3 regions of the Microbacterium sp. XT11 genome follow, and region 1 is predicted to be linked to each of the others. Evidence: predicted binding sites of a transcription regulator. Region 1 holds the regulator's gene; each other region holds the start of a gene.
What was found. The regulator LexA, encoded in region 1, represses DNA repair genes until DNA is damaged. The targets are predictions, from matches to a motif close to TCGAACANNTGTTCGA.
Positions count from the first base shown of each region.

Region 2: the regulator LexA is predicted to act here: its motif matches at 3,088-3,103, upstream of AB663_RS02535 (HNH endonuclease signature motif containing protein).
Region 3: the regulator LexA is predicted to act here: its motif matches at 8,156-8,171, upstream of AB663_RS02785 (HNH endonuclease signature motif containing protein).

Region 1 covers NZ_CP013859.1:3,158,298-3,168,787, forward strand. The annotation lists gene priA (bifunctional 1-(5-phosphoribosyl)-5-((5-phosphoribosylamino)methylideneamino)imidazole-4-carboxamide isomerase/phosphoribosylanthranilate isomerase PriA) at 1-283, opposite strand, end outside; gene hisH (imidazole glycerol phosphate synthase subunit HisH) at 381-1,016, opposite strand; gene hisB (imidazoleglycerol-phosphate dehydratase HisB) at 1,013-1,627, opposite strand; gene AB663_RS15060 (histidinol-phosphate transaminase) at 1,624-2,709, opposite strand; gene AB663_RS15065 (LysM peptidoglycan-binding domain-containing protein) at 2,808-3,173, opposite strand; gene lexA (transcriptional repressor LexA) at 3,465-4,151, shown strand; gene metE (5-methyltetrahydropteroyltriglutamate--homocysteine S-methyltransferase) at 4,348-6,660, opposite strand; gene AB663_RS15080 (methylenetetrahydrofolate reductase) at 6,700-7,641, opposite strand; gene AB663_RS15085 (S9 family peptidase) at 7,836-9,680, shown strand; gene smpB (SsrA-binding protein SmpB) at 9,717-10,193, opposite strand; gene ftsX (permease-like cell division protein FtsX) at 10,274-10,490, opposite strand, start outside.
Region 2 covers NZ_CP013859.1:513,738-524,227, reverse strand. The annotation lists gene hemL (glutamate-1-semialdehyde 2,1-aminomutase) at 3-1,325, shown strand; gene AB663_RS02535 (HNH endonuclease signature motif containing protein) at 1,488-3,077, opposite strand; gene AB663_RS02530 (hypothetical protein) at 3,211-3,660, shown strand; gene AB663_RS17295 (ATP-binding cassette domain-containing protein) at 3,734-6,121, opposite strand; gene AB663_RS02520 (enoyl-CoA hydratase/isomerase family protein) at 6,232-7,293, shown strand; gene AB663_RS02515 (ABC transporter ATP-binding protein) at 7,489-9,216, shown strand; gene AB663_RS02510 (ABC transporter ATP-binding protein) at 9,213-10,490, shown strand, end outside.
Region 3 covers NZ_CP013859.1:562,431-572,920, forward strand. The annotation lists gene AB663_RS02745 (YbhB/YbcL family Raf kinase inhibitor-like protein) at 1-513, shown strand, start outside; gene AB663_RS02750 (malate synthase G) at 735-2,912, shown strand; gene AB663_RS02755 (exodeoxyribonuclease III) at 2,986-3,828, shown strand; gene AB663_RS02760 (HAD family hydrolase) at 3,839-4,648, shown strand; gene AB663_RS02765 (dihydrofolate reductase family protein) at 4,683-5,300, opposite strand; gene AB663_RS17485 (winged helix-turn-helix transcriptional regulator) at 5,297-6,124, opposite strand; gene AB663_RS02775 (VOC family protein) at 6,126-6,554, opposite strand; partial or broken gene AB663_RS02780 (MFS transporter) at 6,975-7,934, opposite strand; gene AB663_RS02785 (HNH endonuclease signature motif containing protein) at 8,182-9,531, shown strand; gene AB663_RS02790 (sensor histidine kinase) at 9,734-10,490, shown strand, end outside.

The DNA.
Region 1 (10,490 bases):
TGTCATCGCGGATGCCGCCCGAGAGCTCGACATTGACGTTCTTGAACTGCTTGATCACCTTGCGGAGGATCGGGGCGTTGCTCCCACGTCCGAACGCGGCGTCGAGGTCGACGAGATGGATCCACTGCGCGCCCTGCGCGACCCACTCCCCCGCAGCGTCGAGCGGGTCGCCGTAGCTGGTCTCGCTGCCGGCCTCGCCCTGGGTGAGGCGCACGGCCTTGCCGCCCGCCACGTCGACGGCCGGAAGGAGGGTGAGGGCTGGAGACTGCGCGAAGTCGTTCATGAGGTCCTTGGATGGTGGGAAGCGCCGGAGTCGGGCACGAGAAACGAGGGTACCCCCGCGATCACGCGGCTTCAAATGCGTGACGCAGCGGCTCCGTTCACAGGCTGGAGACCCAGTTGCGCAGCAGCTGGATACCGGCGTCGCCGGACTTCTCCGGGTGGAATTGCGTGGCCGACAGAGGGCCGTTCTCGACCGCTGCCAAGAACGGCCTCCCGTACGTGGCCCACGTCACCACGGGCTGGGGGAACGGCGGGATGACGTCGAGCTCCCAGGACTGCGCGGCGTAGGAGTGCACGAAGTAGAAGCGCTCGTGCTCGATGCCCCGGAAAAGGATGCTGTCAGCGCCGGGGTCGACCGTGTTCCATCCCATGTGCGGGAGCACGGGGGCCTCGAGGGCGGTGACCGCGCCCGGCCATTCCCCCAGTCCCTCGGTGTCGTGGCCTCGCTCGACGCCGCGTTCGAAGAGCACCTGCATGCCGACGCAGATGCCGAGGACCTTGCGCCCGCCCGCGAGCCGACGGTCGATGATCTCATCGCCTCCGTGCGCGTGCAGGGCGTCCCGCACGGCCTGGAAGGCGCCGACGCCCGGGACCACGAGCCCGTCGGCCTCGATCGCCTCGGTGCGGTCGCGCGTGAGCACGGCATCCGCCCCGGCTGCGACGAGGGCCTTCACCGCCGAGTGCACATTGCCGGACTCGTAGTCGAAGACGGCCACCCTCGGTGCGGCGCTCACAGCGCTCCCTTGGTCGACGGGATGCCGTCGACGAGCGGATCCAGCGACTTCGCCTGACGGAACGCGCGCGCGAAGGCCTTGTACTCGGCCTCGGCGATGTGGTGCGGATCCCTGCCTCCGAGCACGCGCACGTGCACCGTGAGACCCGCGTTGAACGTGATGGCCTCGAAGGAGTGCCGGACGAGCGCACCGGTGAAGTGGCCGCCGATGAGGTGGTACTCGAAGCCGGCCGGCTCGCCGTCGTGCACGAGGTAGGGGCGGCCGGAGATGTCGACCACGGCTTGAGCGAGAGCCTCGTCGAGGGGCACCAGCGCGTCTCCGTAGCGCGAGATGCCCGCCTTGTCGCCGAGCGCCTCACGGATCGCCTGTCCGAGCACGATCGAGACGTCCTCGACCGTGTGGTGCGCGTCGATGTCGGTGTCGCCCGAGGCCCGCACCGTGAGGTCGGTCAGCGAGTGCTTGGCGAACGCCGTGAGCATGTGGTCGAAGAACGGCACCGACGTGTCGATGCGGCTCGCGCCGCTGCCGTCGAGGTTCAGCTCGAGCTCGACCGTGGACTCGGATGTGCTGCGCACGCGGCGCGCCGTGCGCGGCTGGGCGGGGGTGCTCATGACGCCGATCCTATCGAGGCCAGCGCTTCGAGGAACGCGGTCGTCTCCGCCTCGGTGCCGGCCGTGACGCGCAGGTGACCGGGCAGGCCGACGTCGCGGATCAGGACGCCGCGGTCGTACAGCTCCTGCCACGTGCGGCGCGGGTCGCCGACGCCGCCGAAGAGGACGAAGTTCGACCAGGACTCGTGCGGCGTGTACCCCAGCGCCTCGAGGGTGGCCGAGATCCGGTCGCGCTGCTCGACGATCTCGTCGACCATGGCGAGCATGACGTCGGAGTTGCGCAGGGCCGCGATCGCCGCCGCCTGTGTGAGAGCGCTCAGGTGATACGGCAGGCGGACGAGGCGCAGTGCGTCGATGAAGGCGGGATCGGCGGCGAGGTACCCGACGCGCGCGCCCGCGAAGGCGAAGGCCTTGCTCATCGTGCGCGACACGGCCAAGCGCGGACGCCCCTCGAGCAGGGTCAGAGCGGATGCCGCATCTCGGGGCGCGAACTCCTGATAGGCCTCGTCGACCACGACGACGCCGCGCGAAGCCTCGTAAACGGCCTCGACCACCTCGAGGGGAAGAGGGGTGCCCGTCGGATTGTTCGGCGCGCAGAGCAGGATCACATCGGGATCGGCGGCGCGGACCTGGGCGGCAGCATCGTCGGGCGCGATCGAGAAATCGGGCTCACGCGTGCCGGCCACCCAGCGCGCCCCTGTCCCCTGTGAGATGAGCGGATACATCGAATAGGTCGGCGCGAAGCTGAACGCGGTGCGCCCAGGTCCTCCGAAGGCCTGCAGGATGTGCTGCAGCACCTCGTTCGATCCGTTTCCCGCCCAGATCTGCTCGGCCGTCAGCCCGTGCCCGAGGTACTCGGCGAAGCCCTCCCGCAGGGTCGTGAACTCCCGGTCGGGGTACCGGTTGACATCACGGATCGCCACGGCGATGTCGTCGAGGATGTCGCTCGCGACGGCATCCGGAACCGGATGGGTGTTCTCGTTGACGTTGAGCGCGATCGGGAGCGGCGCCTGCGGTGCGCCATACGGCGTGAGACCGCGCAGGTCATCGCGAAGCGGGAGGTCAGCGAGAGAAACAGTCACTCCTCAATGCTAGGGCGCGTGCACAGAAGGTGACGCCGCATTGCACGGACGACCCTCTCGACACTCGGCGCCGCACGGCGCTGCTCAGGAACCCGACGTCAGCGCGAGTACTCGGCGGGGATCGCGATCTCGTCGCCGACCTGGATCGCACCGCCGTCGAGCATGTTCAGGCGGGTGATGTCGCCGATGACGTCACGCGGGTCGGCGGTCGGAGCGACCTCCTCCGCGATCGACCACAGCGTGTCGCCGGGCATGACCGTCACCGTCTCGAACGACGCCGGGGTGTCTGCGCCCTGACCCGAAGCCAGTGCGCTCCCCCCGCTGATGGCCGCTACCCCGATGCCGAGCGCCAGCGGGAGCGCCGCAAGGAAGAGAAGCACCCGGCGACCGCGCGCCGTCAGCCGCAGCCGAGTCGCGGGACGTGCCGGGACGACTGCCGTGGTGCTGAAGGTGATGCTGCTCATTGCCTGCTCCTCTGCGTGTGCCGCTTGCGCTGCGCGTGCGGCGAAGGTTGGCGTAGCGTTCGCATCCGCGACTCGGCCGGGAGCCGAGGATGCGAAGCTACGTTCCGAAGATATCTTCGAGTTCGAACATCTGTCAAGGTCTTTTCGAAACCGGACGACCGAATCCTCCGACACGCTCGAACAGATCTTCCAGAGTGTGGACCTTCTCGGATACGGTTTCGATACGGACACCCCACCACGGACCACCGACATTCGAACGGCGACGCCGGATCCGCCTAGTGAAGGAGCACGATGAGCGAGAACTCCGCCCCCGAGACCGAGGCGCCGCGCACCCGTCGCCGCAAGAGCCTGAGCCCCAAGCAGATGGCCATCCTCGAGGTCATCCAGACGTCGATCAGCCGTTACGGCTACCCGCCGAGCATGCGCGAGATCGGCGACGCCGTCGGGCTGAAGTCGCTGTCCAGCGTGACGCACCAGCTCGGGCAGCTCGAACTGAGCGGATACCTGCGCCGTGACCCCGGCAAGACGCGCGCCATGGAGGTGCTCATCGACCTCCCCGGCACGAGCGGCGAGAACCCGGCCGAGGTCGCCACGCCGGTCGGCGACGCCGCCCTCGTCCCGCTCGTCGGCCGCATCGCCGCCGGCGTGCCGATCACCGCCGACCAGCAGGTCGAGGAGATCTTCCCGCTCCCCCGGCAGCTGGTGGGCAAGGGCGAGCTCTTCATGCTCAAGGTGTCGGGGGACTCCATGATCGACGCCGCCATCTGCGACGGAGACTGGGTCGTCGTGCGCGCGCAGCATGACGCGGAGAACGGCGAGATCGTCGCCGCGATGCTCGACGGCGAGGCCACGGTCAAGACGTTCCGGCGCCGCGACGGTCACACGTGGCTGCTCCCGCGCAACTCGGCGTTCGAGCCGATCCTCGGCGACGAGGCCGTCGTGCTCGGCAAGGTCGTCGCCGTGCTCCGCGCCGTCTGACACCGGCCACCCGCGACGCGCGGCACCCGCGACGCGCGGCACCCGCGACGCGCGGCACCCGCGACGCGCGGCATCCGCGACGCCCGCGGCATTCCGGCATCCGCCATCCGCCGGGACCCGTCATCACGGCCGAGACCCCCGCCTGGACACGTGTCCGGTCGGGGGTCTCGGCGTCATGCGGGGTCTCGACCCTCGCTCAAACCGCGACGCCGACGTCCTCCCGCACTCGGCGCGTCGCCTCCACGATGTGCTGCAGAGAGGCGACCGTCTCGTCGTATCCGCGGGTCTTCAGGCCGCAGTCGGGGTTGACCCAGAGCCGGCGCGTCGGGATCTCGTCGACGGCGGTGCGCAGCAGCGACTCGACCTCCTCGACCGACGGAACCCGAGGCGAGTGGATGTCGTATACGCCGGGTCCGATCCCGTGGTCGAACCCGGAGGCGGCGATGTCCGCGACGACCTCCATGCGACTGCGCGCCGCCTCGATCGACGTCACATCCGCATCGAGCGCGCGGATGGCGTCGATGACCACGCCGAACTCGGAGTAGCACAGGTGCGTGTGCACCTGGGTGGCCGGCGCCGCCCCTCCGGTCGCGAGACGGAAGGAGTCGACCGACCAGCGGAGGTAGGCGGGCTGATCCGCCTTCTTCAACGGGAGCAGCTCCCGCAGGGCCGGCTCATCGACCTGGATGATGGCGATGCCAGCGGCCTCGAGGTCGGCGATCTCGTCGCGCAGGGCGAGCGCGACCTGGTTGGCCGTCTCCCCCAGCGGCTGGTCGTCGCGTACGAACGACCAGGCGAGGATGGTCACGGGTCCGGTGAGCATCCCCTTCAGGTGCTTGGCGGTGAGCGACTGCGCGTACGTCGACCAGCCGACCGTGATGGGGGCCGGCCGCGAGACGTCGCCCCAGAGGATCGACGGGCGCGTGGCCCTGGATCCGTACGACTGGACCCATCCGTGCTCCGTCACCGCGAAGCCGTCGAGGTGCTCCGCGAAGTACTGCACCATGTCGTTGCGCTCCGGCTCGCCGTGCACGAGAACGTCGAGGCCGAGGTCCTCCTGCAGCGAGACGACGCGGGCGATCTCGCTGCGCAGGAAGTCCTCGTAGTCCTCCGCGGGGATCTCACCACGGAGGTAGCGGGCGCGCGCACGGCGGATGTCGCCGGTCTGCGGGAAGGAGCCGATCGTCGTGAGCGGCAGCACGGGGAGCCCCAGCGCGTCCTGCGCGAGCTCGCGCTCCTCATACGGCGCGCGCGAGAAGTCGGCCTCCTCGACCACGCGGCCGCGGACCGCCCCGTCGCGCACTCCCGGTGCCGAGAGACGGTCGGCGAGGGCTGCGGATGCTGCGTCGAGGTCGGCCGCGATCGCCTCGCGGCCCTCCACGAGGCCTCGTGCCAGCACAGCCACCTGCTGCACCTTCTGGTCGGCGAAGGCCAGCCACGACCGCAGACGCCCGTCGAGCGCCGACTCGTCGCTCACGTCGTGCGGCACGTGCAGGAGCGACGTCGACGTCGATGCTGAAACGGCGCCGGCACCCGTGGCCGCGAGCTCCTGCAGGCGCTCGAAGGCTGCGGCCAGGTCGCCGCGCCAGATGTTGTGCCCGTCGATCACTCCGCCTACGAGCGTCTTGCCCTCCAGGCCGGGGGCCGCTGCCGGCACCGAACCGCGCACGAGATCGACCGCGATCGCCTCGATCGGGGCCGCGGCGAGCACCGGGAACACCGCGCCGAGCTCGGCGTACGGAGCAGCGACGAGGATCGAGGGCCGAGACGACGCCCCGCCGAGGACGGCCAGGGCGCGGGCCGCGGCATCCGCCAGGCGTTCCGTCGACGCCGACAGCGACTCGCTCACCAGCGCAGGCTCATCGAGCTGGACCCACTCGGCACCCGCGTCCTTCAGCGCCGTGAGGAGCTGCGTGTACACCGGCAGCACGTCATCGAGGCGCGACAGCGGATCGAAGCCGTCGGGGGCGGCATCCGAGGCCTTCGACAGTGCGAGGAGCGTCACGGGACCGACGACGACCGGCCTCGTGACGAATCCGGCGGCGACGGCCTCGGCGACCTCGCGCACCAGCCGGTCGCTGGAGAGGGAGAACACCGTCTCCGGGCCGATCTCGGGCACCAGGTAGTGATAGTTGGAGTCGAACCACTTGGTCATCTCGAGCGGCGCACGGTCGCCCTCGCCGCGGGCGACCGTGAAGTACGCGGACAGCCCGATCGAGCCGTCGCCCGATCGCAGGTCGTCGAACCGCGCGGGGATGGCCCCGACCGTCACGGCGGCGTCGAGCACCTGGTCGTAGTACGAGAACGATTCGGGGATCGACGAGTCCGTGCGGCCGAGTCCGAGCCCGGCGAGCCGCTCGCGCGTCGCGGCACGCAGCTCCGCGGTGGCCGCCTCGAGAGCGGCCTCGTCGAGACGGCCCGCCCAGAAGGCCTCGACGGCCTTCTTCAGTTCACGGCGCCGACCGATACGGGGGTAGCCGAGGATGGTGCCATCGGGGAAAGCGGACATGAGGTTCCTTTCAGCGGGGGTAGATGGTCGGGGGACGGATCAGTGCGAGCTCGGCACGGGAAGCACGCCGGCTTCCTCGAGCACCGTGAGCACCGTGTCGTGCTGGTTGAAGGCGTACAGGTGCACTCCCGGAGCGCCTCCGGCGAGCACCTCGCGCGCGAGGCGCGCCGCCCACTGGATGCCGATCTCCCTGCGCCCTTCCGGAGTGGGTTCGACATCGAGGGCGATGGCGAGCTCCCCCGGCAGCTCCTCGCCGGTCAGCTCGAGCACTCGCGCCAGCCGCACGGGCGAGACGATGGGCATGATGCCGGGGAGGATCGGGATCGTCACGCCCGCGGAGCGGGCCCGCTCGACGAAAGCGAGGTAGTCGTCGGCGTGGAAGAAGAGCTGCGTGATGGCCGACGTCGCTCCCGCCGCCTGCTTCGCCAGGAGCGCGTCGACGTCCTGCCACCGGTGGGCGGAGCGCGGATGACCGTTCGGGAACGCCGCCACCGCGATGCTCGCCCGTCGCCGCGGGGCCACGCGCGCGGCACCCGGCAGACCCGGCACCGGCGTCTCCTCGTAAGGGGCGCGCTCGGCCTGGACGCGATCGATGAGCTGCACGAGTTGCGCGGCGCTTTCGAGATCGCCGAGGAACGGCTCCTCCTGGCCGGCCGGCGGGGCGCCGCGCAGCGCGAGGAAGCTGAGGATGCCGGCGTCCAGGAACTCACGGATCAGGGCCGCGGCTCCCGCGTAGGTGTTGCCCACGCAGGTGATGTGGGCCAGCGGCTCGACATCCGTGTGCTCGCGGATGAACCGCAGCACCTCCAGCGACCGCCCGCCCGTCGACCCTCCCGCACCGTAGGTGACCGAGATGAAGTCGGGACCTGCTGCGGCGAGGCGGCGCACGGTCTCGTGCAGCGCACCCTCGCTCGAGGCCGAGCGGGGCGGATAGAGCTCGAAGGAGAACGGCACGCGCGTGGTCGGCGTCTCGAGGGACATCGTCTTCTCCTGGGACAGATTCGGGCCTGGAACCGCGCACGACGCAGCGCGTCGTGTCACGGGCGGGTGCCGGGCTCGGCTGTCGCTCCACTCCCGGATGCACCGGGCGTTTCCAGAAACGTATGCCACCCGGCCTCCCGGCGCATCCTGTGTGACGCCGTGTGTCGGATCCGGGCGAATAGGCTCGAGTCATCATGTCGACGCCATACGGATCCTGGCCCTCTCCCTTCACCGCGGCAGCGGTGGCCGCCGCGTCTCCGCGCATCGACGGCGCGCGCTTCGTCGGCGACGAGATCTGGTGGGGAGAGTCTCTCCCCGAGGAGGGCGGGCGCATGACCGTGCGCCGCTCCGGCGGAGGGAGCGTGCTCGACGCGCCCTGGAGCGCGCGGTCACGCGTCCACGAGTACGGGGGCGGCGCGTGGACGGCATCCGACGACGGCGTGCTGTTCCTCGTACACGCGGCAGACCAGCGGGTGTACCGGAAGGACCCGGGGCGCGCCCCCGTCCCGCTGACTCCGGCGGGGCCCGCGCACGGCGGACTCCGGCTGCAGCACGGGCGCCTGTTCGCCGTACGCGAGGACCTCACCGTCGCACCGCACCTCAGGGCGATCGTGGAGATCCCGGTCGACGGCAGCGCCGCGGACGACGTAGGGCGCATCGCGGTGATCGCCGAGGGAGCCGGCTTCTTCGCGCACCCGGCGGCCGCTTCCGACGGCGCAGTCGCCTGGGTGCAGTGGAGCGGCGAGAGCATGCCCTGGGACTCCGCCGCGCTGCACGTGCGCTCCGCCGAGGGCCGAGAGACGGCTCTCCCCACCCGCGCCGCGCTGCAGCCGGAGTGGCTCGGTGGAGCGCTGCTCTACGCCGACGACCCGTCGGGCCGCTGGGGCCTCCACGCCGTGCGTCCGACCGGACCGGGCGAGTGGGGCGCCCCGCGCCCGCTCGCCCCGGCCGACGCCGACACGGGCTACGGTCTCTGGGTGCTGGGCAACCGCTGGTACCAGCCTCTCGCCGACGGCCGCATCGTCGCTGTGCGCACCGACGGTCGCGACGAGGTTGTCGTGATCTCCCCCGACGGCGAGGTGCGGTCGCTCGACGTCCCCTGCGACGGGCACGTGAGCGTTGACGACGTCTCAGGCTCGCGCGTGCTGCTGAGCGGCAGCGGCAGCACGGTCGCCCCCGGCGTATGGGTCGTCGACGTCGACAGCGGGGAGGCGACCGCGATCGCCGGCGGCGCCCCGTGCGATCCCGACTGGATGCCGCCGGCCCGCGCGCTGGTCGTCGACGGACCTCGCGGCCCCGTGCACGCCTTCGCGTATGCGCCAGCGAACCCGCATGCGACCGCTCCGGAGGGCGAGCGTCCGCCGTATGTGGTCTTCGTGCACGGGGGCCCGACCGCCCACGTGACCGGCGCCGCATCCGCGGCCATCGCGTACTACACGAGCCGTGGCATCGGCGTGCTCGACGTGAACTACGGCGGATCGACGGGCTACGGCCGTGCCTATCGAGAACGCCTGCGCGGCATGTGGGGCGTCGCCGACGTGGAGGACGTGCTCGCCGCAGCGCGCGGTCTCGTCGCCGAGGGGCTGGCCGACCCGCGGAGGCTCGCGATCCGCGGGAGCTCGGCCGGGGGCTGGACGGTGTTGTCGGCGCTCGTGCAGGGCGGAGTGTTCTCCGCGGGGATCAGCCGGTACGGCGTCACCGACCTCCGCAGTCTGATCGAGCATTCCCCCGATTTCGAGGCGCACTACATCGAAGGCCTGGTTGGTCCGTTGCCCGAGTCGGCGGCCCTGTACGACGAACGCTCCCCTTTGACGCATGCCGCACGCATCGACGTGCCCGTGCTGCTGCTCCAGGGAGCAGACGACCCCGTCGTCCCGCCGTCGCAGTCGGAGGCGATCCGCGACGCACTGCGCGCACACGGCGTCGACCACGAGTACGTCGTCTATCCCGCTGAGGGGCACGGCTTCCGCTCGCGGGAGACCATCATCGACGCGCTCGAACGCGAGCTGGCGTTCCTCCGTCGTACATTCGGACTCTGAGCCCGCCCGGCCCGGCTCTTCCGGCCCCGCGCAGACTCACTCCCCCAGTCGGTTGCGCAGGCGCATGGCGCGCTCGGCTTCGCGCGAGTCCTGACGCTCACGCAGCGCCTGGCGCTTGTCGTACTCGCGCTTTCCCTTGGCGAGCGCGATCTCGACTTTGGCGCGCCCATCGGAGAAGTAGAGCTTCAACGGGATGAGCGTGTACCCGCCTGCGGACACCGCGTGCTGCAGCTTCGCGATCTCCTCGCGGTGCAGGAGTAGCTTGCGGATGCGCTTGGCTGAGTGGTTCGTCCAGTGCCCTTGGGAGTACTCGGGGATGTGCACGGCGTCGAGGAACACCTCGCCGCCCTTTACGTACGCGTAGCCGTCGCTGAGGTTGGCGCGGCCCTGCCGAAGGGACTTGACCTCGGTGCCCGTGAGCACCATCCCCGCCTCGTACGACTTCTCGATGGTGTAGTCGTGACGCGCGCGACGATTGGTCGCGATGACCTTCTCCCCGCGTTCCCTGGGCATGATGCACTCCTGTGTCGTGGACGAGCCCGGCGCGGTGTGCGGTCGGGCAGCCTGTCAGCCTATCAGGTGCGGGACAGATCTCACGTCCGGAGCCAGCGACGGATGGCGAAGCCGGCCGACAGGGCGGCGAGGATCACGCCGATGCCGATGAGCACGGGCACCACGTACGCCGCGTCGCTCATCGTGATCCAGGTGGTGATGAACGGGACGCGGCCGCGGAGGTAGCCGTTCACGCCGAAGTGCACACCGGCGACGATGGCCGCGCTGGCGAAGACCGACCCGAGGAAGGCGGCGAAG
Region 2 (10,490 bases), 830 kb from region 1:
TCATGACCGATCGCAATGACGACCTGTTCGCCGCCGCCCGCGCGGTGACGCCCGGGGGAGTGAACTCTCCGGTGCGCGCGTACGGCTCCGTCGGCGGCATACCCCGCTTCCTCGCGTCCGCGGCCGGGGCGAGGGTGACGGATGCCGCCGGTGTCGAGTACGTCGACCTGGTGGCATCGTGGGGTCCCGCGCTCCTGGGGCATGCGCATCCGGAGGTCGTCGCCGCCGTGCAGGAAGCGGCCGCTCGCGGACTGTCTTTCGGAGCGCCGACCGAGGGGGAGGTCGAGCTGGCAGCCCTGATCGTCGACCGCGTGCGTTTCGGCGATGCGCGCCCCGTGGAGCGGGTGCGCCTGGTGTCGACCGGCACCGAGGCGACGATGACGGCGATCCGGCTGGCGCGTGGTGCAACCGGCCGTGATCTGCTGGTGAAGTTCTCCGGCCACTATCACGGCCACTCCGACGGACTGCTGGCCGAGGCCGGATCGGGTGTCGCCACGCTGGCGCTGCCGGGATCGGCCGGGGTGCCGGCGCCCGTCGCAGCCCAGACGCTGGTGATCGGTTACAACGATCCCGACGCGCTCGCCGCGGTCTTCGCGGAGCACGGCGACCGGATCGCCGCCGTGATCGTCGAGGCATCGGCGGCGAACATGGGCGTCGTGGCGCCGCTGCCGGGATTCAACCGGCTCATCGCCGAGACAGCGCACGCGCATGGCGCGCTCATGATCCTCGACGAGGTGCTGACCGGTTTCCGCGTGCACCCTGCCGGTTTCTGGGGACTGCAGGCGCAGAGCGGCGAGGAGTACCTGCCCGACATCGTCACCTTCGGCAAGGTCGTCGGCGGCGGGATGCCGTTGGCCGCGCTCGGCGGCCGTGCGGAGGTCATGGAGCTGCTGGCTCCCCTCGGTCCCGTGTACCAGGCGGGTACTCTCTCGGGCAATCCGCTCTCGGTGGCGGCGGGGCTGGCGACGCTGCGCCTCGCGACGCCGGACGTATACGAGAAGATCGATGCGGCATCCGAGCGGCTCTCCCGCGCGCTCGACGCCGCGCTGTCGGACGCCGGAGTGACGCACGCCGTCGCGAAGGCCGGGAATCTGTTCAACGCGTCCTTCCGTGCATCGGCTCCGCGGGACTACGCGGAGGCCCAGGCGCAGGAATCGTTCCGGTATGCGCCGTTCTTCCATTCCATGCGTGAGCAGGGCGTGGCACTCCCGCCGAGCGTGTTCGAGGCCTGGTTCCTCACCGCTGCGCACGGTGACGAGGAGTTGGAGCTCATCGAGCGTGCTCTTCCCGCCGCAGCCGCGGCGGCGGCACGCGCCCAGGCCTGACATGCAGGTCACATGCGGCCCTGACATGCAGGCCGGATATGCAGGCCGGATATGTAGGCCTGACATGCACGCCAAATGCAGGCCGGATATGCAGTTCTGACATGCAGGCCCGGCATGCAGTTCTGACATGCAGTCCTGACACGACCTAGACGAGTGTGATGCCTACACGAACATGACGCGGCGTGGAGGTGGATCACCGTAGGTGCGCCCGAGTGGACTGGTCCATTCCACCGTGCCGTCGGGCAGCTGTCGGGCCGTCCATCGGTGCCTCGCGTCGATGTCCGGATGCTTGAGTGCATGATGACCGACGCAGAAGCTGCTCAGGTTGTCGATTCGTGTGGGCCCGCCCTTGGCATGATCGTGGTTGTGGTCGACCTGACACCGGTGGACCGGCATACGGCATCCTGGGAAGCGGCAATGCTGGTCGCGTGCCCGCAGCAGTCGTCGCATCGCCGCCGTGGGCGTGTATCCGTCGGTGGCCGTGACCATGCCGGTGTGGTCGAGGAAGAGGCGCGCCCATCCGGTGTGATGACCTGCAAGGTCGCGGGCGATCTCCGGGGCGATGGGCCCTACACCGTCGAGTTCCGCCGGTCGATCGTCAGCGCCCGCCAGCGTCGTCGCTGCGATCGTGACCTGAATTCGACCGCGGATGCTCTCAGCACCGGTGCCCGCGACCGACGTCGGGTCTGCCGCGAGGAGGAGATCGGCGAGGAGGTCGGCCCGTACCTGGTCGATCGAACGGGTGTCGCCGTCGCGGCGTCGGACGGGCCCCGTCGACCCCGCAGCCGAAGAATCTCCGGCCGGAGAATCGGCGCCTCCGGCCGGAGAATCGGCGCCTCCGGGAACGGCAGCAAGGGCAGTGCCTGCACGAGCCGGGGCAGGGGCGGCGCCTGCGGGCAGCGGATCGAGGGTGAAGGTGTCGCTTTCGCCGAAGATGGCTCCGGCGAAAGCGTCGTACGTGTCGAGGGCTGGATCAGAGGGGAACAGGTCTTGCGCGAAGATCGGTTCGGGGTCGTCATCGAAGACGGCTGTGCGCTCCGCGCAGTTGCGAGCGTCTGCGGACTCCGGACGCTCGCCGTCGCCCTCGCCCTCGGCGCAGCTCCTGGTGTCGATGACATGATGCGCGAGCTGTGACAGCCGGTCGTAGATCGCCGAAGCCAGGTGCTCCGGGAGCACGACCTGCAGCAGCGCAAGGCCGTCGCCGACCGACCTGATCGTGACGCTGCGCTCGCCTGCGGCGCGCCGATGCCTCTCGACGACGGTCTCGCCGACCAGCGATGCCGCGACGCGGCGTGCGTGCGCCCGTGTGCGCGCCACGGTGTCGCTTTCGGCGACGACGAGAGCCGCGATATCGAAGAGCGTCAGCGTCTCGGCATCCGCCCGCTGTTCGCGGACAGCCTGGTCGACCACAGCACCTGCCTGGACGATCTCTCTGACGTGGGCTGCCGTGATCGTGCCCCGGGCGAACGACTCGCGCACCGCCGGGTGCGCGTCGAGCAGGAACGCATCGGCGAAGGCGTTCTCCATGGTCGTCGTCGGGACGTGGCCGGCGGCGGAGTACTCCGCGATCATAGAGCGCCTCATCGCGTCGCGGTGGAAACCCTGCTCCTCGACTTCCGACTCGTGCAACCGGAGCCGATCGGAGAGGAGAGACGCCGCCGTCGCCTCCCACTTCGCGATCTGGCGCCGCGCGTCGACCCACGCGTCGAGCAGTTCTCGGCGCCGGTCGAGTTCGTCGTCAGCGGTTCCCATGCCTCGAGTATAGTACATATGTTCGAAACTCGATGGAGGTGTCAGACGGAATGATGGAATGCGACAAACGATCGTTGCGGTCCTGTGAGCAAGTTCCAGACAACTGGGAGGATGCCGCTGGCAGACTGGTGGCATGGTGACGCTGCTGTTGGACAGGACGCAACTGGAGGTCGTGCTGTCGCCACTCGAACGCGCCGCGACGTTCCACCGCGAGAACGTCCGCATCCCGCGCGAGAGCATCAGCAAGGTGCAGCTCACCGACGACGCATGGACCTGGCTCAGAGGCGTCCCGAATCCTGGCACGCACATCCCCGGCGTCCTCGCCGCGGGGACGTGGAAGGCTGCGGGCAGCGTGGACTTCGTGCTCATCCGACGGCGGAGGCCCAGCGTGGTCGTCGACCTCGACGGTGACGGTGAATACCGGCGTTTGATCCTGACGACGCGTCACGGGCTCGCCCTCACCCAGGCCCTGCGCCTGGAGGTGTCGGGCGAACCGGCCGATGTCGAGGAGATCGTCGCGACCAGCCCGACACCGGCAGGCAAGGGCAAACGGCGCCCCGTCATCCGTCCGCGACCGGCCTGAGCCACCTGCCGCAGACGACGAACCCCTCCGTGGCGGCGCACAGAGGGGTTCGAAACGGTCGTGTGACGCGCGGTCACCAGTGCGGATGCTGGTCGCCCTGGTGCCCGGCATCAGGCATGTGCTCGGCGTCGCCCTGATGTTCGGCGTCGCCCTGGTGTTCGGCGTCGCCCTGGTGTTCGGCGTCGCCCTGGTGTTCGGCGTCGCCCTGGTGTTCGGCGTCGCCCTGGTGCCCGGCATCAGGCGTGTGCTCGGCACCAGGCGTGTGCTCGCCGACTGTCGAGTGTGCTTCGTCCTCGGCGCTCTCGTGGCCGGCCTGGGTGTCGCCGGACTCGTGCTGTTCGCCCGAGGCGTCGGACTCGCCATCTGCGGACGTGCTCTCTTCCGACGCCGCATGGTCCGTCGACTCGGGGCCGGCGTCGGCGACTGCGGACTCCTGCGGCGCGCCACCGTCGGAGACCTGCGAGACGGCGTCGCTCAACGGGTACGGCCGCGGCTCGTCCTCGTAGTAGGCCCGCGCGGCGGCTGCGAGCATCGAGGAGACGGCGGCGACCCGGGGATCGTCGTCGCCATCCGTGCGGTCGTCCGAGGCGGGAGCCGCGTCGAGGCCTGAATCTTCACCCTGCTCGCCGTCGCCGGAGTCACCGTGCTCGCCGCCGCCCGAGGCAGTGCGCTCGTCAAAGAGAGTGTCGTGCTCGTGCGCATCAGTCTCGTCGTCCCCGGACGAGGCGAGCGCGTCGAACACCTCGATACCGGCGTGTTCGGCGGTGTCCGCGGCTGGTTCGACGGGGCCGTTCTGCGCGGCGGGAGCGTCGCCGTTCTGCGGGCGTGCGTCGACGGTTCCCTCGGTTTCGGCTTCGTTCCCGGCTTCGGCGTCGTTCTCGGCGTTCTCGGCCGCGGGGAACCCGCTCGCGAACGACGGGGCTGCCGCGAACGACGGTGTTGTGGCGAACGACAGGGCGGGGGCGGACGAGGCAGGCTCGGATGCCGCGTCGTCGGTCGTCGCGTGGCGCGGTCCGTCGAAGAGCGCGTCGCCGTCGCTTTGCTCGGCGGCTTCCCCGGTGCCGAACAGGATGTCGTCGAAGGAAGGACCGGCGGGAGCGCTCTCGTCCGCGACGGGGGCGTCGGCGGACGCGGCGACAGTGTCCTCGGAGGATGCCGCGACCGGGGCCTCGGCGGGCGCAACCGCGTCTTCGGCGGGCGCGACCGCGTCCTCCGCGGGCGCGTCATCGATGTGAGGCTGGGCGTCCATCGCGGCGCCGGCGCCGGCCGTCAGGGTCGCGGCGGCCACCGGATCGCTCGGGACGCTCTCGGCATCGAGGGGCAGCGGCTCTGCGGCGTCCGGCAGTTCGGTGGCGCCTGCGTCGCCGGCTGCACCGGCACTCTCCACCCCGGCATCCGCCACCCCGGCATCCGCCACCCCGGCACCCTCCGCATCGATACCCGAAGCCTCGGCATCCGAAGCCTCGGCATCCGCCACACCGGAATCCCCGGTGCCGGAGTCCGCCGGCGCCTCGCCGGCGCCGGGGTGCAGCAGCTGGGTCGCGGCCGCCTCCGCCTTGGCTCCGAGTCCACTGCCTCGGACGAGCTCGATGAACACGTCTTCAAGCGTCGGGCCCCGCTGCACGAGCGTGCTCAGGGCCACGCCGGCCGAGGCGGCAGCGGCGCCGACAGTGCGTGCATCCGTCCCCCGTACGGTGAGGCCCGACCGCAGCACCTCGAACTCCAGGCCGGCCTGGGCGAGAGCGGCGCGCAGCCCGTCGCGGTCGACCGCGTCGACGACCACCGAGCCGGCCGACGGGTCCGCGAGCTTCTCGATCCCGCTCGACAGCATGAGCTGCCCCTTGGAGAGCACGAGCACGTGATCGGCCACCTGCTCGACCTCGCTCAGCACGTGCGACGACACCACGACCGTGCGGCCCTCGTCGGCGAGGCGGCGCATGAGCAGGCGCATCCAGCGGATGCCCTCGGGGTCCAGTCCGTTCGCGGGCTCGTCGAACACGAGAGTGCCCGGGTCGCCGAGCAGAGCGTGCGCGACGCTCAGGCGCTGACGCATGCCGAGCGAGAAGCTGCCGATACGCCCTTCGCCCTCGCCCTCGAGGCCGACCAGGCGAAGGACCTCGTCGACGCGCGAGAGCGGGATGCCGTTCGCCTTCGCCGCGATCGTGAGCTGTCTGCCGGCGGTCCGCCGCGGCCGGTAGACCGTCTCCTCCAGCACGGCGCCGATCGTGCGCAGCGGCGTGCGGAGGTCGGCGTACGCGACGCCGCCGATGGTCGCCGTACCGCTCGTGGGGCGCACCTGGCCGAGCAGGATGCGCAGCGTCGTGGTCTTTCCTGCGCCGTTCGGACCGAGGAACGCGGTCACCACGCCGGGTTCGACACGTGCGGAGAAGTCGGAGACCGCCGTCACATCGTTGAAGCGCTTCGTGACGTGCGTGAACTCGAGCACCTGTCCGTCGGGCATCCGCGACCTCTCGTTGCAGTGGGCAGTTCCATCTATCCTGCCGGAAAAGCGCCCCGATCGCGTATTTCCCGCTCGAGAGGAGCCGCGGGCAACGGAGTAACGTGACACTCGTGACCGATTCCACAGACGCCCCCAAGGTCCTCGTCCGCACCGAAGGGGCTCTCGGCAGACTCACCCTTAACCGGCCGCGGGCCATCAACGCGCTCGATCAGGACATGATCTCCCTCCTCACGGCGGCGCTCGACGCGTGGCGTCACGACACCGACGTGCAGATCGTGATGATCGACGGCGCGGGGGAGCGGGGCATGTGCGCGGGTGGAGACATCCGCGCCCTGCACTCGCAGATCGTGGCGGGGCGCACCGACGAGACGATCGATTTCTTCCGGGCGGAGTACGCGCTCGACGCCATGATCGCCGAGTATCCGAAGCCCGTGGTCGCCATCGCCGACGGCATCACCATGGGCGGCGGGATCGGCCTCGCCGGGCATGCGGCGATCCGCGTCGTCACCGAGCGCTCGACGCTCGCGATGCCCGAGACGCGCATCGGCTTCACCCCCGACGTCGGCGGCACCTGGCTGCTCGGACGTGCTCCGGGGAGGTTCGGCGAGTACTTCGGCCTCACCGGACGCACCATGAACGCGGCGGACGCCCTGTATCTCGGCTTCGCCGACCACTTCGTCCCGTCGGAACGACTCGACGCGCTGCGCGACGCGCTGGCGCACCGGGCGGACCCCACGGGGCCGAGTGAGATCGTGCTGCTCTTCGACGAGACCCCCGATCCGTCGCACCTGCCTGCGTCACGGGCATGGATCGACGAGGCCTTCTCGGCTCCCGACGTGCGCGAGATCATCGCGCGGTTGCGAGCCTCAGGAGAGACGGACGCCGCGGACACGGCGGACCTGCTCGAGAGCCTCGCTCCGACCGGACTGGCGGTGACGCTCGACGCGGTCCGGGAGGCGAGAGAGATGTCGGGGCTGCGCGCCGCTCTCGAGGGGGAGTACCGGAGGGTGCTGTGGTTCGTGCACCGGCATCCGGATCTCGTGGAGGGGATCAGGGCTCAGGTGGTGGACAAGGACCGTTCGCCGCGCTGGGATCCGCCCACGATCGACGACCTGGCACCGGATGCCGGGGCGGACGCCCGCGCCTACGTGCCGGAACGCGCGCTGTTCTGATCCCGACGGGGCGCGTTCTTCGCCTCGGTGCAGAAACCGCAGGCCGGAGCGGGAAAGGTTCGCTGTCAGCGAAGGCCCACCGTAAGGGGGATGCGAATGTCTGTGGCACATGGCACTCTGTGATGCGGCCGATTGTCGGCGGGTCATCCACCCGCGGGGAAATCGGCTGCTCGACCCCTCAAGGAAAGTCCGCCTGTGCTGGGAAAGATCCTCGTCCGCTACCTGTCCAGATATCGGTGGCTGCTGCTCGGAGTGCTGGTGTTCCAATTCGCCAGCGCCCTCGCCACCCTCTACCTTCCCCGCCTGAACGCCGACATCATCGACAAGGGCGTGGCCCAGGCCGATACCGGCTACATCTGGCGCACCGGCCTGTTCATGCTCACGGTGTCGCTCGGTCAGATCGTCGCGTCGATCATCGCGACGTACTTCGCCGCGCGTGCAGCCATGAGCGCGGGCCGTGACATCCGATCCGACGTGTTCGCGAAGGTGAGCGGATTCTCCGAGCGCGAGGTCTCGCAGTTCGGCGCCGGGTCGCTCATCACCCGCAACACGAACGACGTGCAGCAGGTGCAGATGCTCGCCATGATGGGCGCGACGATGTTCGTGACGGCGCCCCTGCTCGCCATCGGCGGCATCATCATGGCCGTGCAGACGAACGTCGGCCTGAGCTGGCTCATCGCCGTCTCTGTGCCCGTGCTGCTCATCGTCGCCGGCATCATCATCGGCCGCATGGTCCCGCTGTTCCGCAAGTACCAGAGCAAGCTCGACGCCGTGAACCGCGTCATGCGCGAACAGCTCACCGGCGTCCGCGTGGTGCGCGCCTTCGTGCGCGAACGCATCGAGGAGGAGCGGTTCCGCGAGGCCAACACCGACATCATGGTGGTCGGCCGCAACGTCGGGTCGCTGTTCGTGCTGCTGTTCCCGCTGTTCATGCTGATCCTCAACGTCACCGTGGTCGGCGTGATCTGGTTCGGCGGCATCGAGGTCAACACCGGGGCGGTCGAGGTCGGCACGCTGTTCGCCTTCATGCAGTACATCGGCCAGATCATGATGGGCGTCATCATGTCGAGCTTCATGGCGATGATGATCCCGCGCGCTGCGGTGTCGGCCGAGCGCGTCGGCGAGGTGCTCGACGCGACGTCGAGCATGGAGCGCCCCGCCAACGGCGTCACCGAGTTCCCGGAGCCGGGAGCCGTCGCCTTCGACGACGTCGAGTTCACCTACCCCGGCGCCGAGTCGCCTGTGCTCTCGGGCATCAGCTTCGCGGCCCGCCCCGGTGAGACCGTCGCCATCGTCGGATCGACCGGCGCGGGCAAGACCACGCTGGTCTCGCTCATTCCACGACTGTTCGACGTGTCGGGCGGAGCGGTGTACGTCGGCGGCACCGACGTGCGCGAGGCCGATGTCGAAGCGCTGTGGAAGGGCATCGGACTCGTGCCGCAGCGACCGTTCCTCTTCACCGGCACCGTCGCGTCCAACCTCCGCTACGGCCGGGAAGACGCAACGGACGACGAGCTCTGGCGCGCGCTGGAGATCGCTCAGGGCCGTGACTTCGTCGAGGAGATGCCCGACAAGCTCGAGTCGCGGATCGCGCAGGGCGGCACGAACGTCTCCGGCGGCCAGCGTCAGCGTCTGGCCATCGCGCGGGCCATCGTGCACCAGCCGCAGATCCTCGTGTTCGACGACTCGTTCTCCGCGCTCGACCTCACCACCGACGCACGCCTGCGACAGGCGCTGTGGCGGGAGCTTCCGCACGTCACCAAGATCGTCGTGGCACAGCGCGTGTCCACGATCACGGATGCCGATCGCATCGTCGTCCTTGAAGGAGGAACCATGGTCGGAGTGGGCACCCACGAGGAGCTGCTCGAGACCAGCGAGACCTATCGCGAGATCGTCGAGTCGCAGCTGGGGGTGGACGCATGAGCGAGCAGCCTCCCGCGGGCCCCGCGAAGGGGGCGAAGAGCCGTCGCGAGCGCATCGCGGCCGCACGGGCCGCCGCGGCCTCCGGTGCCGCGACGACGGAGGAGCGCGAGCTCACCGACGCCGAGAAGTACGAGGCCGAGCTCGCCGAGCAGGCGCGGCAGAACGCGGGCGGCTGGGACAGCGTCGCTCCGGGCAAGGCCGACAACTTCGGCAAGAGCTTCGGGCGGATGATCGGGTTGCTCAAGCCGTCGGCAGTGTGGTTCGTGCTGGTCTCGGTGCTCGGCGCCATCGGCGTCGTGCTCACGGTCGCCGCGCCCAAGGTGCTCGCAGAAGCGACCAACATCGTCTACGAGGGGTTCATCGCGAACCAGCTCGGACAGAAGATGGGCGATTTCCCCGGGTTCCCTGCGGGCACGCCGAAGAGCGCGGTGGTCGAGGCGCTCCGGTCGGCCGGTCAGGACGACTTCGCCAACATGGTGGCCGCCATGAGGGACTTCTCCGTCGGTGACGGCGTCGACTTCGACGCGCTGCGGGGCATCATCCTCGCCGTGCTCGCGATCTACGTCGCCGCCGCCCTGCTGAGCTGGATCCAGGGCTACGTCATCAACGTCATCATGGTGCGCACCATGTGGCGCCTGCGCGAGCAGGTGGAGGCGAAGATCAACCGCCTGCCGCTGTCGTACTTCGACAAGGTGCAGCGCGGTGAGCTCATCTCTCGCGTCACCAACGACATCGACAACATCACGCAGACGATGCAGCAGTCGCTCTCGGGCGCGCTGACGTCGGTGCTGACCGTCGTCGGCGTGCTCGTGCTGATGTTCTCGATCTCGTGGCAGCTGGCACTCGTCGCCCTCGTGGCGCTGCCGCTCATGGGCGTGATCTTCGGCATCATCGGTCCCCGATCGCAGAAGGCGTTCGGCATCCAGTGGCGCAAGGTCGGCCGCCTCAACGCGCGCGTCGAGGAGGCGTTCTCGGGCCACGCGCTGGTCAAGGTGTTCGGCCGCGAGCAGGACGCCCTCGACCGGTTCAAGGACGAGAACGAGGAGCTGTACCAGGCGAGCTTCAAGGCGCAGTTCCTCGCCGGCATCATCATGCCGGCGATGACCTTCGTCGGAAGCCTCACCTACGTCGGGATCGCCGTGCTCGGAGGCCTCATGGTCGCGAGCGGCAACCTGCGGCTCGGCGACGTGCAGGCCTTCATCCAGTATTCGCAGCAGTTCACGCAGCCGCTCAGCGAGCTGGGCGGCATGGCCGCGGTCGTCCAGTCGGGCACG
Region 3 (10,490 bases), 880 kb from region 1:
GCGCTCGCCGAGCTGCGTCCGGTTCCTCCTCTGGAGCTGTCCAGCCCCGATTTCGAGCCGGGCGGCGCCCTCCCTCTGTCCGCATGGTCGTCCGACAGAGGGGGCAGCGACCTGACGCCGCGCCTGCGGTGGTCCGCACCGCCGGCGGGCACGCGCAGCCTCGCGATCTCCTGCTTCGATCCAGACGCACCGACCGGATCGGGGTTCTGGCACTGGGCCGCGTTCGACCTGCCTGCCGGGCTGACGGAGCTCGAGTCGATCGACGGCACCGCTGCGAGCCTGCCGGAAGGCGCGAAGGTGATGCCGAACGAAGCGCGGCTGCAGCGCTTCATCGGCGCGGCGCCGCCTACCGGGACCGGTGTGCATCGGTACTTCTTCGTCGTGGACGCGCTCGACGTGGAGCACCTCGATCTTCGGGGCGATGAGACCCCGGGCACCTTGGGCTTCCACCGTCATTTCCACACCCTGGCACGGGGCGTGCTCGTCGGGACCGCCGACCCGGCCGACCGCTGACATCCCCCTTCCGAATGCCGCCGCGCGATACCGCGCGGCGGCATTCGCGCCTTCAGATGGACACGTCGTGAGTCCTGCAGTATTCTTCCATCATGCGAAAGCAAATATTCGTTATGTGAAGTCGGCGACGGCGCCTCGACGTGACGGGCGGCCCCCGCACGGGGCGAGATCGCGCTCGAGACCCTGAGGCGCCTGGGCGCCCGAGCAGAAGGAATGGAACCATGACCACGTATCTCTCCCGAGCCGATCTCTCGGTTGCCGCACCCGTCGTCGAGTTCGCGGAGACGTCGCTGTCCGACGCCGGGCGCGACGCCGACGCCTTCTGGGCCGGGGCGAGCGCGATCATCCACGACCTCGGGCCCCGCAACGCCGCGCTGCTCGAGAAGCGGGACGAGCTGCAGCAGCGCATCGACGACTTCCACCGCGCCAACCCCGGAGTCCCCGATCGCGACGCCTATCGCGCCCTGCTGACCGAGATCGGGTACCTCGTTCCGGAGCCCGAGGACGTGACCGTCACGACGGAGGACGTCGACCCCGAGATCGCGTCCATGGCCGGGCCGCAGCTCGTGGTGCCGCTGCTGAACGCGCGCTTCGCGCTCAACGCGGCCAACGCCCGCTGGGGCTCGCTGTACGACGCGCTCTACGGCACGGACGCGATCGACCAGTCCGGCGAGCTCGCGCCCGGACGGGAGTTCAACCCCGCACGCGCTGCGGCCGTGGTGGCTCGTGGTCGTGCCCTGCTCGACGACATCGCTCCTCTCGACGGCGCATCCCACGGCGACGCCGTGTCGTATCGCGTCGACGGCGCGGGCCTGATCATCGACACGGCGCACGGCGAGCGCCGGCTCGCCCAGCCCGGCGCATTCGTCGGCTACACCGGCGAGGCCGGCGCCCCGACCGCGGTGCTCCTGCGTCACAACGGGCTGCACGCCGAGATCGTCGTCGACCGCGAGGGCCCGATCGGGAAGACGGATGCCGCAGGCGTGCAGGACATCGTGCTCGAGTCCGCCCTCACGGCGATCCTCGATCTCGAGGACTCCGTCGCCGCGGTCGACGGAGACGACAAGGCTCTCGGCTACCGCAACTGGCGAGGGTTCATGGACGGGACCCTCACCGAGACCGTGACGAAGGGCGGCCGCACGTTCACGCGCCGCCTGGCCGGCGACCGCACGTACCGCACCGCCGACGGAGGTGAGATCACCCTCCCCGGGCGTGCCGTGCTCTTCATCCGCAACGTCGGTCACCTCATGCGCACCGACGCCGCGCTCGACCGTGACGGCGCCCCCGTGTTCGAGGGCATCCTCGACGCGATCATGACCGCGCTCGGCGCACTCCCCGAGCTGGAGGGCCCGGATGCCGGACGAAACTCGCGCACCGGGTCGATGTACATCGTGAAGCCGAAGATGCACGGCCCCGAGGAGGTCGCGTTCGCCGCCGAGCTCTTCTCCCGGGTGGAGGAGCTGCTCGGACTCCCCGCGCGCACCATGAAGATCGGCATCATGGACGAGGAGCGCCGCACCTCGGCGAATCTCGCGGCGTCGATCGCCGCGGCATCCGACCGGGTCGTCTTCATCAACACCGGCTTCCTCGACCGCACGGGCGACGAGATCCATACGTCTCTGCACGCCGGGCCGTTCCTCCCGAAGGCGGCGATCAAGCAGCAGCCCTTCATGCAGGCCTACGAAGACCGCAACGTCGCGATCGGGCTGGCCTGCGGTCTCGACGGGCACGCGCAGATCGGCAAGGGCATGTGGGCGGAGCCCGACCTCATGCACGACATGCTGGAGAAGAAGATCGCGCACCCGCGCTCCGGCGCGTCGACCGCGTGGGTGCCCTCCCCGACGGCGGCGACGCTCCACGCGCTGCACTACCACCAGGTCGACCCGTTCGAGGTGCGGCGCACGCTGCCTCCGGTCGACGCCACGGCGCTCGACCGGCTGCTCGTGCCGCCGCTCGCCGGCCCTGAGGACCTCACGCCGGAGGTCGTGGCGAGCGAGATCGACAACAACGTGCAGTCGATCCTGGGGTACGTCGTGCGCTGGATCGACCAGGGCATCGGCGTCTCGAAGGTGCCGGACATCCACAGGGTGGGGCTCATGGAGGATCGCGCCACGCTGCGCATCTCGAGCCAGCTGCTGGCGAACTGGCTGACGCACGGAGTGATCACGGAGGAGCAGATCGACGACAGCCTGCGCCGCCTCGCCGTGGTCGTCGACGAGCAGAACGCCGGAGACCCGAACTACGAGAAGCTCGCCGTCCCCGATGGCGGCACTCCGGGCATCGCGTACACGGCCGCCCGGCGCCTGATCGTCGAGGGCGCCGCGCAGCCGAGCGGCTATACGGAACCTCTGCTGCACGGCCTCCGCCGCGAGAAGAAGGCGGAGCAGGCTCGCGGGTGAGCGCGCGTGGTGCCGTCCGTGGGCATCGACCCGCGGACGGCCGATGTCCGCCCCCGCAACTAGGCTGGGAACCATGCGCTTGGCCACCTGGAACGTCAACTCCATCCGCACCCGCGTCGCCCGCACGGTCGAGTTCGCCGTGCGTGAAGACATCGACGTGCTGGCGATGCAGGAGGTCAAGTGCAAGCCCGAGCAGTTCCCGTACGCACCGTTCGAGGAGGCCGGGTATCACGTCGAGGTGCACGGCCTGAACCAGTGGAACGGCGTCGCCATCGCGAGCCGGTTGCCGATCACCGATGTGCAGACCTCGTTCGCCGGCATGCCCGGCTTCGCGAAGGGGCATGAGGGGCCGGATGCTCCGCTCGAGGCGCGCGCACTCGGGGTCATGGTCGACGGCATCCGCGTCTGGAGCCTGTACGTGCCGAACGGCCGTTCGCTCGACGACCCGCACCTGGCGTACAAGCTGCACTGGCTGGAGGAGCTGAAGAAGGCGACGGCGGCAGAGCTGTCGGCGAACCCGGAGCTGCCGCTGGCCCTCGTGGGCGACTTCAACATCATCCCGTTCGACGAGGACAACGGCGATCCTGACATCGTCGTCGGCCGGTCGACGCACGTGTCGCCGCAGGAGCGCGCGGCGTTCTTCGCGTTGCAGGATGCCGGCGTGACCGACGTCGTCCGTCCGCTGATCCCCGAGGGTTACACCTACTGGGATTACCAGCGGCTGAAGTTCCCCCGCAACGAGGGCATCCGCATCGACTTCATCCTCGGCTCGCGGACGTTCGCCGATGCCGTGACCGGCGCGTCCATCCACCGCAACGAGCGCAAGGGTGAGCAGCCGAGCGACCACGTGCCCGTGGTCGTCGACCTCGACTTCGGCTCGGCCGGCGACGACGACCTGCCGATGATCTTCTCCTGAGCGCGGCGTCATGCCCCTCCGCCTCATCGCGACCGATCTCGACGGCACCCTGCTCGACTCGACGGCCGCGGTGACGCCGCGCACGCGGGCCGCGCTCGACGCGGCACGCGCCCGCGGCATCCACGTCGTGCCGGTGACCGCCCGCCAGCCGATCGGCCTGCGGGCGATCGCGGCCGATGCGGGCTTCGCGGACTGGGCGCTGTGCGGCAACGGCGCCTATGCGACCAATCTCGCCGACGGACGGATGCTGTTCGCCGAGGAGCTGCCTCCCGACACGATCCGGACGCTGGCCGAGGCGCTGCGGGCGAGCGTGCCAGGGCTGCTGTTCGCGAGTGTGCGCGAGGGCGGCGAGACGTTCGTCGCGCAGCACGGCTACGCCGAGCTCGCCGACTACGCCGACCACAAGCGCCACCCGCACACGATGGGCGGCGTGCCGCTCGACCAGGTGCTCGCGGCGCCGAGCCTCAAGCTCGTGATCCGGCATCCCGAGCTCGCGCCCTCGGTGCTGTTCGACACGCTGCGCGACCTCGGGCTCACCGGCTTCGAGGCGACCCTCTCGGGTGCCCCCTTCGTGGAGGTCATGGCCGCGGGCGTCACGAAGGCCACAGGACTCGCCCGCCTCTGCGAGCACCTCGGCATCGACCGCGCCGACGTGGTGGCGTTCGGCGATGCCCTCAACGACGTCGAGATGCTGCGCTGGGCAGGCCACGGTGTCGCGATGGCGGGAGCCGACGAGGTGGTGCGGGAGGCCGCAGACGATGTCGCGGAATCGAACGACGACGACGGGGTGGCGCGGGTCATCGAGCGGCTGCTCAGCTAGCGTCGAACGGATGCCCCGGGGGCCGCCGCGCCGGTCACATCGTGCCGGTGCGGACCTCGCCGGAGACCGGGGCGTAGCGCAGCAGCAGCGTTCCGCCGTCGCCGGACTCCACGTGGAGCAGCTCCATGCTCGCCGGAGCGGTTCCGTCGGGGAAGACCTTGCGCCCCTGACCCAGCACCACGGGGTACACCCACAGCTGCAGCTCGTCGTAGAGCCGCTCGGCGAGCAGGGTCTGCACGAAGTCGACGCTGCCGATCACGTGCACGTCCTGGTGCTTCTCCCGCAGTTCGGCGATCTCGGAGGCGAGGTCGTCGCCGATGCGAGAGCTGCCTTCCCAGTCGAGCTGAATCCCGGCATCCCGTGAAGCCACATACTTCGGCACACGGTTGAAGAGCTGCCCGATGAACCCTTCGGGACCCTCGGTGTGCTGCGGCCAGTACCCCGCGAAGATGTCATAGGTGCGGCGTCCGAGCAGCAGCGCATCGAGCGTCTCCATGCCCGCCGTCACGCTGCGCATGACGGCCTCGCTCGGATATCCCGCCTGCCAGCCGCCGTAGGGGAAGCCGTCTCTGGTGTCCTCCTCCGGTCCGCCCGGCGCCTGGGCGACGCCGTCGAGCGTGGTGAACAGATCGATGATGATGCGTCCGGTCATGATGCCGACTCCTTCGTGAGCTCCGTGAGTGGTGCGATGTGGAACGTGCGCGCGAACGAGTCGAGGAACGTCTCGTCGCCGCGCACCACGGCCAGTACGTCCTGTGCGAGCGCCTCGGCGGGCGTCAGCTCTCCCGCGATGAGCCGTCGGATGCCGCGACCCGCCACGATCACGGCGTCCGGTTCCCGATCGGGCCCTTCGTCTCGTCGCTTCGCTCCTCGCTCAGGAAGCGGGTCTCGCTCAGGAAGCGTGTCTCGCTCAGGAACCGGGCCTCGCTCGGGAACCGGGCCTCGCTCAGGAACCGGGCCTCGCTCAGGAACCGGGCCTCGCTCGGGAAGCGACGACTCTGGGGCCAGCCGAGCGACCGTCAGCGTGCCGGCGCGCACGGACGCCCGCAGCGCCACGTCGCGGACGTGCAGCTCGTACTCGGCATCCGTGGCGGCATCCGCCTGGAATGCCGTGCGCAGGGCCATGGTGAGCGAGTCGGGGGTGACGACGTCGTCGGGCGACGGTTCGCCCATCGTCTGGAACCCCCGGCGACCGAGGGCGAGCATGATGGGCTCGAGCGCGCGACCATACGGCGTGAGCTCGTACACGAGTCCGCAGTTGTGCAGCGGTACGCGTCTCACGACGCCGCCCTCCTGCAGCTCCTTGAGCCTGGCGGAGAGGATGTTGGTGGGGATGCGCGGCAGGCCCTGCTTGAGGTCGGTGTACCGGCGCGGCCCGACGAGCAGATCGCGCACGATGAGCAGGGCCCACCGTTCCCCGATCAGCTCGACGGCCGTCGTGACACCGCAGTACTGGCCGTAGCTGCGCGCCCCCACGTCAGTGCGCTTCGGCGACGTGCTCCGGACCGTTCTCCACGACCTCGGGGGTCATGTAGAGGAAGCCGAGGGAGTTGCCGTCGGGGTCGTCGATGTCACGGGAGTACATGAATCCGTAGTCCTGCGCCGGCTTCGGCTCTGTGCCGCCGGCCGCGAGGGCCTTCTCGACGATCGCATCCACGTCCTCGCGGGAGTCCTGCGCGAACGACACCGACACCTGGCAGACCGCGTTCGGATCGGCGATGGGCTTGTCGGTGAAGGTCGCGAAGAACTCGGTCTTCAGCACCATGAAGTAGATGTCGTCGCTCCACACGACGCACGCGGCGTTCTCGTCGGTGAAGAGCGGATTGATCTCGCAGCCGATGGCCGTGTAGAAGGCCTTGCTGCGCTCGAGGTCGGACGTGGGCAGGTTGACGAACACCTTGGTCATGATGACTCCTCTGTCGGTCGTGACGTGTCTGTTCTGGATGTGTCTGTTCTGGTCGGCGGATGCTGATCGGCGGGTGCCGGCCTCATGAACACGGCTTTTAAAAGCAAGCACGCTTGTCAATAGCAAGTGATATGACGGCATGAGTTCTGCGGAAGGCGGCAGTCGGATGCCGGGATCGATCAGGGCGCGGCAGTCGAGCGCCGCAGCCCCACCAGTGCGAGAGCGCCGGCGCCGAGCGTGAGCGCGGCCACCGCCCCGATGCTGATTCCCGGAACGGATCCCGTCGCCACGGCTCCCGCGACCAGAGGGCCTCCGGCATCCCCGAGCTCGCGCCCGAGCTCCGCGCTCCCCATCGTCCGGCCCCATGCGATCAGCCGGTGTCGATGCGGCGAGGTGGGCGAACGCGACGGGTGTCGCGACACCGACGCCCGCGCCGACCAGGACCGCCGCCGCCACGAGCACCGCGGGGTGCGCGGAGGCCGCGACCGCACCGAGCCCTGCCGCGATCAGCGCGAGACCACCGCCTGCGCCCAAGGGCACCGAGATCCGACCGCGGTCGTGCGCGGCGCCGACCACGGGCTGGACGACGCTCGACGCGACGGCGAGCACCGTGACGATCGCCATGCTGCCCACCGTGCCGAGGCCGGACAGTCGCCCGAGCAGCGGCAGGAATCCCACCGCCACGGCAAGAGCGCCGGTCGTGGCGGCCAGGACGAGCGTCGGCACGAGGAACCCCGGCGCCGAGAGCTCCCTGGCCAGGTCGGCCACCGTCACCCGTGTGCGCGGGAGCACGGGAACAGCGGTAACGGCGACCGCGACCCACGCGGCCGCGACGACCCCGAGCGCCGCGAGCGACCAGAACAGCGCCGGCATCCCTCCCCACACCACGAGCAGGGCCCCGAGCAGGGGGCCGAGAGCGTAGCCGAGGCTCTTCCACGAGCCGTAGCGACCGAAGTACGTCCCGCGCGTCGAGTCGTCGGCGAGGCGGGCGACGGCCGCGCTGGATGCGGGCGAGAACGCGGATGCCGCGGCACCCTGCCCGAATCGAGCGATCACGAGCGCCGCCATGCCGGAACCCGCCGCACCAACGACCGAGAACGCCGCGAAGGCCAACAGGCCTCCGATGATGACGGGTCGCACGCCGATGCGGTCGCTGAGCGCGCCGAAAAGCGGCTTCAAAAGCACCTCGGCGAGATCGTAGAGCGCGAGCGTGAGACCGAAGACCCACAGCGTCCACCCGATGTCCTCGGTCTCGGCGCCCAGCGCCGCCGCGATGCCGTGCGCACCGAAGGCCGTGGTGAAGCCGGCGAGATACAGCGGGGCGAGGCGCGGGGCTCCGGTGGGAGTCCGGGCGGGGGCGGGATCCGAGGTTGGGGTCACGCTCGATTCTCTCAGCCGACGGGGATGGTGCGCGGGGTGGTTTCAGGGGGCGGGTGGTTTCGGGGCGGCGGGTGTTTTCGGGGGCGGCGGGTGTTTTCGGGGGCGGGTGGCTTCGGGGGCGGCAGGTGGCTTCGGGGGGCGGGTGGTTTCTGGGCGGGTTGGTAGCCGGTTCACCGCTTCCCGCACCCGGCTGTCACCTCCTGCGGAGCACTGGCCCACATTCGAACATAGTTTCTAAACTTGAGCCATGACGAACCCACATCTCGCCCCGCTCCGTGAGGCCATGGCCTCCCTTGAGCGCGCGTGGGGCGATGCGGAGTCGGCCGCCCACTTGACGCGTCCTCAACTCCTCGAGGTCAACGCAGCCGTAGGAGTCCTGCGCCGCCGCCTCGACGGCGTCCACGCTGAGGTCGCCGCTGGCATCGCCCACGAGTCCCGGCCCGAGCTCGGCGCCGGCAGCCTCGCGAAAGAGCAGGGGTTCCGCAGCCCCGCGGTGATGATCGCCGCGACCACGGGCGCATCGACCGGAGACGCCGCCCGGCTGGTCACGGTGGGCGAAGCCACGGCGCCGCGCGCGAACCTGCTCGGCGAGCCGCTCCCGGCGAAGTACCCGTTCGTGCAGGCCGCGCTCTCTCAGGGTTCTCTGGGCGCGGCCGCGGCGGCGCACATCGTCGCACTGCTCGACCGCACGCGCCTGCGCGCCCCAGCAGACCGCATCGCTCAGGCGGAACGGCTCCTCGTCGAGCGCGCGGAGGGGCTGTCGCTCGACGAAGTGCGCAAGCTCATCGCACGCGCCGAGGGCTGGCTCGTTCCCGAGGCGGTCGCGGCGCGCGAAGAAGACTCCCGCAGCCGCCGCTCGTTGACGATGTTCGAACGAGACGGTTCGTTCCACCTGAATCTGCAGACCGACGCCGCGTCAGGCGCACCCATCCGCGCGGCGATCCAGTCGTTCGTGACCGCGAGCTTCCAGGCTCGAGCAGGTGCGCCCGACCGTGATGCTCCGGATGCCGACCACCGCACGGTCGCGATGATCCAGGCCGACGCTCTCGCGAACATCTGCGAGCACGCCATCGGGTGCGACAACGGTGGGCTGCCCGCGACCGGTGCGACCGTGGTCGTGCGCGTGTCTCTCGACGACCTCGACAAGGGCACCGGCCTGGCGGAGATCGACGGCGTCGACACTCCCGTCAGCGTCGCGACCTGCCGCCGGATGGCCGCGGGAGGCGCAGTGATTCCGGCGGTGCTCGGGTCCGAGAGCGAGATCCTCGATTGGGGGCGCGAGAAGCGCCTCTTCACCCGGGCACAGCGGCTCGCGCTCGTCGAACGCGACGGCGGATGCGCGATGTGCGGCCTCCCGCCGCAGATGACGAAGGCGCATCACCTGCGGTGGTGGCTTCGAGATTCGGGGCCGACCGATCTCACGAACGGCGTGCTGCTGTGCGAGAGCTGTCACCATCGAATCCATGACAACGGCTGGGAGATCCGGATCGACGGAACGGGCACGCGCGGTCGGGTGTGGTTCATCCCGCCGCCGGCGGTCGACCCCACCCGGACACCTCGGCTCGGCGGCCGGGCGCGCTACGACATCGCGGCCTGAGGGGGCCGTTCGAGCGCATCCGGTTCGGCGTCTGGTCGGGGGCCCGATCCCCGCCACCGCCGCGCCGTCGGCGTCCCACACCACCGCCGCACCGCGACCCGCACGGCTGCCGTACCATGCGACCGTCGTGCCGCGCGGGTCGCGACATCCATCCGCCGTGAGGGGGATGCTGCGGCGTCCCGCTCCGCCGTACCGTGGAGGGATGCCCTTCACCCGCACCCCCACCGAGCGCGAGCTGCGCGGAGACGTGGTGCTCGCCGCCGTCCTGTTCGTCGGCGCGGTGCTGAGCGCCGCCCTGTCGTCCATCGCCGAGGTGTACGGCGACGAAGCGCAGGAGCTGTGGACCGCCCTCGTCTACGCCGTGGTCGTCTCGGCACCGCTCGCCGTGCGCCGCCGCCTGCCCGGCGTGGTCGCGGTCGTCGTCGCGCTCGCATACTTCACCGCGGTGACGCTGCGGATCCCCGAGATCTACGTGGGCAACATCGCGATGTTCGTCGCCCTGTACACGGTGGGCGCATGGATGAACGACCGGCGCAAAGCGCTCATCGTGCGGGTCTCGATCATCGTCGGCATGTTCGTCTGGCTGATCATCACGATGTACCGCGACGCGATCACCGAGGCCGACAAGGCCGATATCGCGGCGGGCCTCTTCTCGCCCTATGTGGCGCTCATGCTCATCCAGCTCCTGCTCAACGCGCTCTATTTCGGCGGCGCCTACTACTTCGGCGAGCGCTCATGGCTGGCCGCGTCGCAGCGCGCCGTGCTCGAGGAGCGCACGGCCGAGCTGGAGCGCGAGCGCGAGGTGACGGCCGCCCAGGCCGTCGCGCTCGACAGGGTGCGCATCGCACGCGAACTGCACGACGTCGTCGCGCATCACGTGTCGGTCATGGGCGTGCAGGCGGGTGCCGCACGGCTCGTGCTCGACAGCGACCCCGCGCAGTCCGCGCAGATCCTGTCCG